4 regions of the Pseudoclavibacter sp. CFCC 13611 genome follow, and region 4 is predicted to be linked to each of the others. Evidence: riboswitches for the same ligand, from Rfam matches in the RefSeq annotation. Region 4 holds a riboswitch; each other region holds the start of a gene.

The links. Region 4 has a riboswitch for thiamine pyrophosphate ahead of F8O08_RS04060 (FAD-dependent oxidoreductase). Riboswitches for the same ligand answer to the same signal wherever they lie in the genome.
Region 1: linked by a shared signal. The riboswitch ahead of F8O08_RS08130 (ABC transporter ATP-binding protein) and the one ahead of F8O08_RS04060 (FAD-dependent oxidoreductase) in region 4 are both predicted to bind thiamine pyrophosphate.
Region 2: linked by a shared signal. The riboswitch ahead of F8O08_RS04865 (TenA family protein) and the one ahead of F8O08_RS04060 (FAD-dependent oxidoreductase) in region 4 are both predicted to bind thiamine pyrophosphate.
Region 3: linked by a shared signal. The riboswitch ahead of thiD (bifunctional hydroxymethylpyrimidine kinase/phosphomethylpyrimidine kinase) and the one ahead of F8O08_RS04060 (FAD-dependent oxidoreductase) in region 4 are both predicted to bind thiamine pyrophosphate.

Annotation. Positions count from the first base shown of each region.
Region 1 is NZ_WBKE01000002.1:841,414-843,605, reverse strand. Features, by position in the region: gene F8O08_RS08140 (LutB/LldF family L-lactate oxidation iron-sulfur protein) at 1-132, shown strand, start outside; gene F8O08_RS08135 (LutC/YkgG family protein) at 129-761, shown strand; TPP riboswitch at 828-924, shown strand; gene F8O08_RS08130 (ABC transporter ATP-binding protein) at 917-1,711, shown strand; gene F8O08_RS08125 (ABC transporter permease) at 1,708-2,192, shown strand, end outside.
Region 2 is NZ_WBKE01000002.1:117,592-119,783, forward strand. Features, by position in the region: tRNA gene F8O08_RS04860 (tRNA-Met) at 172-245, shown strand; gene F8O08_RS04865 (TenA family protein) at 487-1,194, opposite strand; TPP riboswitch at 1,191-1,302, opposite strand; gene F8O08_RS04870 (hypothetical protein) at 1,370-1,822, shown strand; gene F8O08_RS04875 (FBP domain-containing protein) at 2,028-2,192, shown strand, end outside.
Region 3 is NZ_WBKE01000002.1:855,639-857,830, forward strand. Features, by position in the region: gene F8O08_RS08195 (DsbA family protein) at 37-750, shown strand; TPP riboswitch at 786-881, shown strand; gene thiD (bifunctional hydroxymethylpyrimidine kinase/phosphomethylpyrimidine kinase) at 872-1,735, shown strand; gene moeB (molybdopterin-synthase adenylyltransferase MoeB) at 1,769-2,192, opposite strand, start outside.
Region 4 is NZ_WBKE01000001.1:928,695-930,886, forward strand. Features, by position in the region: gene thiE (thiamine phosphate synthase) at 1-559, opposite strand, end outside; TPP riboswitch at 672-805, shown strand; gene F8O08_RS04060 (FAD-dependent oxidoreductase) at 798-2,075, shown strand; gene thiS (sulfur carrier protein ThiS) at 2,072-2,192, shown strand, end outside.

The DNA.
Region 1 (2,192 bases), on a different contig from region 4:
CGCCCCGGCAACCAGGACGCCCAGCGCGACGCCGATTGGGAGCGCAGGCCCATGCCCGCAGGCTTCCCGAGCCCCGCGGCGTCGTCTGAGCAGTCCGAAGAACGAAGCAGCACGCAGGGGAGCACAAAGTGAGCACCGCACGCGAAGACATCCTGGATCGCATCAAAGACGCGCTGCGGATCGCGCCGCCGGTGGTCGAGCCCGTGGTGCGCGACTATGACGCCGAGATCGAGCTGCCCGACGCCGAACGCATCGATCTGCTGATCGATCGGCTCGAAGACTACAAAGCCGAGGTGCGGCGCGCCACGCCGAGCACCATCGGGGCAGAGGTCGCCTCGGCCCTCGCCTCCGTGCAGGCGAGCCGCGTCGGCATCCCCCCGGCACTGGATCGCAGCTGGCTGGGAGACTACGCGGGCGAGGTGCAGGTCGACGACGCGTCGATCCCTGCCGCATCGCTCGACAGCCTCGATGCCATCGTCACCGGAGCGGCCGTGGCCTGCTCGATCAGTGGCACGATCTTTCTGGACGGCAGCGGCACCCAGGGCCGCCGCGCGCTGACCCTGGTGCCCGATGTGCACGTATGCGTGGTGCGGGATGCAGAGATCGTCGTCGACATGCCGGCGGCGATTCGGCGGCTGGTGCCGGAACGGCCGATCACGATGATCGCCGGGCCCTCTGCGACCTCGGACATCGAGCTGCAGCGCGTCGAAGGCGTGCACGGCCCGCGCACCCTGATCGTGGTGATCGTCTCGGCCGAATGACTCGCCCAGACTGAGCAGTAGCAGACCCCGGTCGGCCGTGTGCCGACCGGGGTCTGCTACGCTTTCGACGAAGACACGGGGTGCTCCGAGAGCTGGAGCTGAGATGAGACCCGCTGAACCTGATCTCGTTCACACGAGCGGAGGGATGTCACACGATGGAATCGACGCGCGTCGAATCCGACACCGCAGTCGTCGTCAGCGACGTGGTATACACGCCTGAGGGCGCAGCGGCGCCGGTGCTCGAAGAACTGCGCCTGAGCATCCAGACCGGCGAGCACGTCGCCGTGATCGGTCGTTCCGGCTGCGGCAAGACCACCGCCCTGTCGGTGATCGCCGGGCTGCTCACACCAGACGCAGGCACGGTCCGAGTGCTCGATCACTCCGATCCGGCCGAACGAGTGCGCAGCTGCGCACTCATGCCTCAGGGCGACTCCCTGCTGCCGTGGCTCTCTCTGGTCGACAATGTCGCGATGCCGCTGCGCAACCGCGGCGTCTCCAAGTCAGCCGCACGCGAGCAGGTACGTCCACTGGTCGAGCAGTGGGGGCTCGGCTCGGTCGCGCACCACCGCCCGCATGAGCTGAGCGGCGGCATGCGACAGCGTGCTGCTCTGCTGCGCGCCCTCGCCGCCGACAAACCCGTCCTGCTCGCCGACGAGCCCCTGGGAGCCCTCGATGCGATCACCCGTGCCGACGGTCAGACCTGGCTGCGCGAGCGGCTGCGCGATCGACAGACCACGCTCGTGCTGGTCACCCACGACGTCGACGAAGCCCTGCTGCTGGCTGATCGGGTGCTGGTGCTGGCCGGACGGCCTGCGCGTGTGACCGCTGAGAGTCGCGGCTGGTTCGGCGATCCTCGCTCGCGCACCGAGCTGCTCGCAGACGTCGATCTGGCCGCTGCGCGCACCGGTCTGCTGACCGCGCTGTCCGCAGAGGGGGCGATGCGGCGATGAACACACGCAACGCACAGAGCCGCCTGCACCGGGTGCTGCCGCCGGCCATTGCGGTCGTGATCGTGCTGGCCGTGTGGTGGGGGGCCACCACGTGGCTCGGAGTGCCGAAATACCTCGTTCCGGCCCCGCAGGACGTCATCGTGGCGCTCGGCCGCTACTGGGGCACGCTGTGGTCGGCCACTCTCGTGACCGGCAGTGAGACTGTGCTCGGCCTGCTGGTCGGCGTTCTCGCCGCCGGCGTCATCTCGGTCACGGTCTTCGCGGTGAAGCCGCTGCGCAGCGCCCTCGAACCCCTGCTGATCGGCACGCAGACAGTGCCGGTCATGGTCTTCGCCCCGATTCTCACGATCGCGCTCGGCTACGGCATCGCGTCGAAGGTGGTGATCGTCGCGCTGCTCTGCTTCTTTCCGGTGACCGTCAGCCTGCTGTCGGGCCTGCAGAGCGTCGACCCGCGGCTGATCGACACGATGCGCACGCTGTG
Region 2 (2,192 bases), on a different contig from region 4:
GGAGGGGAGAGGAAGGAGTGTCAGAACTCGGCAGAACTGATTCAGACCTCCCAGCACCGTTGCAGAACCAGCCAGTACCGATGCAGAGCCGGCGAAACTCAACCGGAACCAGGGCAGAACCGGCGCAGAGTGGACGCAGGCGCACATCGGTGCTACTGTTATCTCTTGTGCCGCGGGGTGGAGCAGTTCGGTAGCTCGCCGGGCTCATAACCCGGAGGTCGTTGGTTCAAATCCAGCCCCCGCAACAGATGCGCCGACGCGGTGCGAAGAAGGTCGGAAACCCAATTGGGCTTCCGACCTTCTGCATTTCTCGGCCGAGGCCCTACCTGCCAGCACTCACAGAGTCCGGCTGGCTGACACTCATCGGGCCCGACCTGCCAGCATTCACAAAGTCTGGCGGGCTCACACTCATCGGGGCTGGCCGGCCAGCGCTCACCGGCTGGTACTCACCAGCCCCCCATGCACCAGAGCCCACCAGCCTGCAGGTCACCGCAGCTCGTACGACTGATCGAAGAAGTCGAGCTCAAGCTGCACCGTGCGTCCGAAGAACTCCCGAGCCTCGCAGGCATGAGCCGGGCCGACACGATCGAGTTCGCTGCGCAGAAACTCGACCAGCTGTCTGAACGGCGGGTTGTCGTGCAGCGTGATCCACTCTGCGTGCACGAAGCTTGCGGGTGCCTGCTCGGGTGCGCGCATCGCCCAGCTCAGGTACGACCATTCCGACACCAGCAGCACCGAGAGAATGATGGTGTAGTTCCGGGTGTCGGCGGCATCGCGAAAGACCCGTTTGAATCCGGCAGTGGCAGCCGTGTCCGGAATCTTCGCGCGGTCGGCCTCGCTCACCCCGAACTTCGCGAAGCAGCGCAGAAAGTACGTGCTCTCGTCGCCCGCCACGTCGCCGGCGAATGCTGCGAGCCGCAGTCGAGCATCCAACCTGTCGGCGCTCGCCACAGCCGCCCCGATCAGAGCCAGAAAGCCGTCGAGAAAGCGGTGATCCTGAATCAGATACCGGCACATCACCGAGTCGTCGATCGAACCGTCGAACAGCTCCGAGACGAAGCGGTGCCCGACGACCGCCTGCCAGTTGGCTGCATTGTCGTCGCGCAGCGAGTCGGTGAAGCGTTCGCCGGCGGATGCTCCGCTCGCGCGGGCAGCAGACGTCTCGTTGTGATCGGGCGTGGTGATTGCGTGCATAAGGGACTCCCATTCTTCCTTCGCCGGCATGACCCGGACAGGTTCGACGGTCGCAGGCGTCGGCAGCCCGATCTCAGCCCCGTGACCGGGGCACCCGTGTGGTACTGACGAGCGTAGCAGCAGGCGCAGGGCGCCTCGATTACGCTGGCAGAACACCCCGAGAGAAAGACCGCACATGACAGACACAGACCACACCGACGGGTTCAGCGCGAGCGAGCGTGCGGCGATGCGTCAGCGCGCCGAAGAGCTGCGCTCGATCAGCGGCGTCAAAGGCGCGGCGAAGCGGGCGCGCGAATACGAGGCGTGCGTCGCGGCGATCGAAGCACTCGACGGGCTCGACGCGGTGATCGCGCAGCGTCTGCACGTGATCGTGGCCGACGAGGCTCCGCATCTCGAAGCCAAGACCTGGTACGGGTTCCCGTCGTACGCCAGTGACGGCAAAGTCATCGTGTTCCTGCAGCCGTCGTCCAAGTTCGACACTCGGTATGCGACGCTCGGCTTCAGCGAAGACGCGCAGCTCGACGACGGTGCGATCTGGCCGACCTCGTTCGCCCTTGCGGCCTGGAACGACGCGGTGGATGCTCAGGTGCGTGCGCTGGTGCGTCGCGCTGCGGGAGCATCTGAGTAGACTGTCCGCGTGAACTACCGAGAGATGTATGCACAGCGCGAGGAGGTCGTCGGCGAAGCACTCGCCGACGACGATTAGCGCGGATGCTCCCACCGTGCCTGACATCCGGCCAGGCGCGGCGGTCGAGCGACCCTGATCACTCACTCACCATTTCTCCCGGCGAAGCGGCGTCTCTGCGATGCCGCGCGCCGTGAAAGGCATACTCATGCAGACTCTCACCGAATCCTTCATCCGCTCTTCGTTCGTCAACGCCTCACGGCGAGAGACGAAAGAGCTCACATTTCGCGACGACTTCGCCGCACTCACGGAAGAAGACTGGCAGCAGCTCGACTACCTGGGCTGGCGCGACCCGAAGTATGCGCGACGCGCC
Region 3 (2,192 bases), on a different contig from region 4:
TGGAGTCACCCTTTTCAGATGGATGAGAGACCGAACATGCCAGACTCCCCCGCGCCCGCTCAGCAGTCGTCGTCAGACGGAGCGCCTGCGCTCCGCGTCGAGACTTGGATCGACCTCGCCTGCCCGTGGAGCTACATCGGACTGAGCAATCTGCTCGCGGCGGTGCAGCGCTTCAGCGAAGAGCGGCCTGAGAACCGTGTGCTGCTCGGTCTGCGCAGCTACGAACTCAACCCCGATGCAGATGACGCAGACGCCCGCAGCGCGGCGCAGCATCTGGCCGACATCAAGGGCATCACGGTGTCTCAGGCCCAAACCGAGCTCGACCGAGTGACCGTGGCCGCCACCGACGCCGGGCTCGACTTCCACTTCGACGTGCTGCAGCAGTCGAACACCGGTCTTGCCCACGAGCTGCTGCACGCGGCCCGTCTCGACCACCGGGAACGCGAAGTCGCACTGGCGCTGTTTCACGCCCACTTCAGCGAGGGCCGCCACATCGGTCGTCTCGAGACGCTCGAGGAGATCGCCGGTGAGCAGGGCCTCGATGTCGCATCGATCAGTCGCGAGCTGAGCACGCATTCGCATACGGGCGAGGTGCAGGCCGACGAAAGACGCGCCGCCGAACTCGGCATCTCATCAGTGCCATTCTTCCTGTTCAACGATCGCTTCGGCGCCTCCGGTGCGCAGCCGGTCGAGGCCCTGCTCGAGGTGCTGCACGAGGTGCAGACGCGGGTCGGCGCCGACGCTCGCTGAGACTGACCCTCGGGGGTCGCAGGCGTATACTCTGGGCGTGTGACACGGGGTGCCCCGAACGAGGGCTGAGAAGAGACCCGTCGAACCTGCTCTCGTCAGCACGAGCGAAGGGATCGTCCAAATGACCGTCAACCATGCCGCATCACGCCCGAAGAGCATCCGCGTGCCGCGCATCCTCAGCATCGCAGGCACCGACCCCACCGGCGGCGCCGGGGTGCAGGCCGATCTGAAATCGATCTCGGCGATGGGCGGCTACGCCATGGCGGTCGTCACCGCGCTCGTGGCGCAGAACACCCGGGGCGTGCGCTCGGTGCACCTGCCGCCGGTCTCTTTTCTGCGCGAGCAGCTGGAGGCTGTGTCTGACGACGTGGAGATCGACGGCGTGAAGATCGGCATGCTGGCCGACGCCGACACCGTCACGACGGTGAAGGCCTGGCTTGACGAGGTGCGGCCGCCGATCGTGGTGCTCGACCCGGTGATGGTGGCCACCAGCGGCGACCGCCTGCTCGCCGAAGACGCCGAGGCGGCCGTGCGAGATCTCTGCCGCAGTGCCGATCTGATCACCCCCAACGTTCCTGAGCTCGCGGTGCTCGCCGACGCGTCTGAGGCACAGACGTGGGCGGATGCCGTGGCTCAGGCCCGACTCGTCAGCGCACGCTGCGATACCGTGGTGCTCGTCAAAGGCGGCCATTTGGTCGGCGATCGCGTGCACGACGCGCTTGTCGACGCCCGGTCTGCCCCTGAGGGGTCGCCCGTGCCCGACGGGCTCTTCGAAGCCGACGCTCCGCGCGTCGACACCGAGTGCACGCACGGAACCGGATGCACGCTCTCTTCGGCCATGGCGACTCGCCTCGCCGCAGGCGACGACTGGCCCACCGCGCTGATCACGGTCAAGGCCTGGCTCACCCGGGCGCTGCGCAGCGCCGACGCTCTGCACGTCGGGCAGGGTCACGGCCCGGTCGATCACTTCGTCGACCTGCGCTGACGCTCGACGCCGAGCCAGTCGCGCAGAGATGGTTCAGTAGCGCGGCAGCGAGGGATCGACCGTCTGCACCCAGCCCATCGTGCCGCCCACCACCTGTCGCACGTTGGTGCGTCCGGAGTCACGCAGCATTTCGAGCGCCTGCGTCGAGCGCGCACCCGTCTTACAGACCAGAATGACCTCGCGTCCGGCCGGGACGTCGAAGGCCCGGGCACGGATCTCGTGCTGCAGCCGGGCCAACGGCAGCAGCCGCGCGCCCGGAATGTGCACGAGGTCGAACTCGTCCGGTTCTCGCACATCGATGAGATCGAAGTCGATCTCGCCGGCGGCTCGTCGCTGCAGCAGCGACTGCAGATCGAGAGCCGTCACACTGGTTCCCTGTGCCGTGCCCGGCGTGCCGCAGAGCTCGACGTAGTCGGCCTCGAGATCGTGCACCCTGGCCCGGTCGGGGTCGGCCGTC
Region 4 (2,192 bases):
GTACGACCACGATGCGGTTCGCCCCGGCGTCGAGCACCTGCTCCAGGGTCTCGGCGTTGACGCCGCCGATGGCGAACCATGGCTTGGCATCGCCACGGCTCTGCGTATGCACCTGTCGTACGGCGTCGAGGGTGACCGGGGCCCGACCCGGTTTCGTGGGAGTGCGCCAGACCGGCCCGATGCAGTAATAGTCAGGATCGCCCAGACGCGCCTGCTCGGCCTGCACTCGGGAATGCGTCGACAGGCCGACGAGCGTGCCCTCCGGCAGCAGCGAACGAGCGTCGGCGACGCTGAGGTCGCGCTGCCCGACGTGCAGGATGTCGGCGCCGGTCAGCGTGGCGACGTCGGCTCGGTCGTTGGCGGCGAAGAGTCGCCCATGTCGGCGCGCCGCAGCCGCGAGCAGCTCGAAGTACTCCAGCTCATCACCAGCGTCGAGATGCTTGTCGCGCAGCTGAATGATGTCGACGCCTCCGCGGTAGGCGGCGTCCACGAACTCGTCGAAGTCTCCGGTGCCCAGTCTGGCGTCGGTGCACAGATACAGCTGCGCCTGCTGCAGCATGCTCAGTCGCCATTCTCGGGTGCGAGGTGTGGCGTGCGGGTCGGTGGAGCGGTCAGCGTGCTGAGACTTGACGATCATGCGTCCAGTGTACGAACCGGGCGGTACAATTGCCCCACATGAGCACGGGAGCCGAGAACTCGGCTGAGAGTGCGCGCGATTCACCAGGCCGAAACAGGCCGGTGATCGTGTGCAGACCGTCGACCTGATCCGGATCATACCGGCGTAGGAAGCGAGCAGAATGAACAAGCATGTCATCGTCATCGGTGCCGGCGTCGTCGGCCTGGCGACCGCGTGGCGACTGCATCAGCGCGGTCACGCGGTGACGATCGTCGATCCGGCGCCCGCTTCGGGCGCGAGTCATGCGGCGGCCGGGATGCTCGCCGCCGTGAGTGAGTACGCCTTCGAAGAAGAGAGTCTGCTCGCGCTCTCCGTGCCGGCCGCGCGTCTCTACCCGCAGATCGTCGCCGAGCTGGACCAGGCGACGGTGGTCGGCACCGGCTACCGGTCGACGCCGACCATCGTCGCCACCGCCGACGCCGCCGATCGCGAGCTGCTGCGAAGCCTGCGCGCCCAGCAGCTCGAACTCGGGCTCGACGTGCAGGATCTCACCTCACGAGAGGCCCGTGCGCTTGAGCCGCTGCTCGGCCCGGGCATCAGCGGGGCGTTCCTGGCCCGCGACGACCACCAGATCACCCCGCGACGCCTCGCCGGGGCCTATATATCGGCCCTCGAAGTGTGCGACGACGTGCATGTGGTGCCGGAACGCGCCGTGGAGCTTCTCTGGCGAGACGAGCGGGTGATCGGCGTTCGCCTCGAACCGAGCGAACGTCGAGAAGGGCCAGTCACCCATCGCTTCGACGAACAGCCCGCGTGGCCGTCGAGCGAGGTCGTGGCCGACGTGCCGCCGGCGAGCCCGACCCCGAGCGTGTCGGCGCAACAGGTCATCGAGGCAGACGAAGTCGTGGTGGCCAACGGTTTGGAGAGCCCGAGGCTCGGCGGCCTGCCGCGAGGTCTGGTCTGGCCGATCCGCCCGGTGCACGGCGACGTGCTGCGTCTGCGCACTCCGGAGCAGCTGCGCCCGCTCACCACCCACACGATCCGCGGCCTCGTCCACGGCCGCAGCGTCTACATCGTGCCGCGCGAAGACGGAACGGTCGTGATCGGGGCGACCGAACGCGAAGACGCTCGAGACGCCGTGCTCGCAGGCAGCGTGCTGCAGCTGCTTCGCGACGCCCACGAGCTGCTGCCGGCGGTCGACGACCTCGAACTCATCGAGGCCACTGCTCGTGCCCGCCCCGGCACACCGGACAACGCGCCTCTGCTCGGCCGAGTCGCCGACGGGCTGCTCGCCAACACCGGCACCCACCGCCATGGCATCCTGCTCAGCGCTCAGAACGCCGTCGTGATCTCCGATCTCGTCGACGGCACCGCCGCAGCATCCGACTGGCAGGCGTTCGACCCCTGGCGCTTCTCGTCAGACGATCGATCCGAGACCCCCACAGGAGCATCCGCATGACACAGATCATTCTGAACGGCGAGGCCGTCGAGACCGAGGCCGACTCGGTGCTCGCCCTCGTGGCCGAACGAACCGGCACCCCGCTCGCCGCCGACGGCCGACCCGCCGACGGCTCGC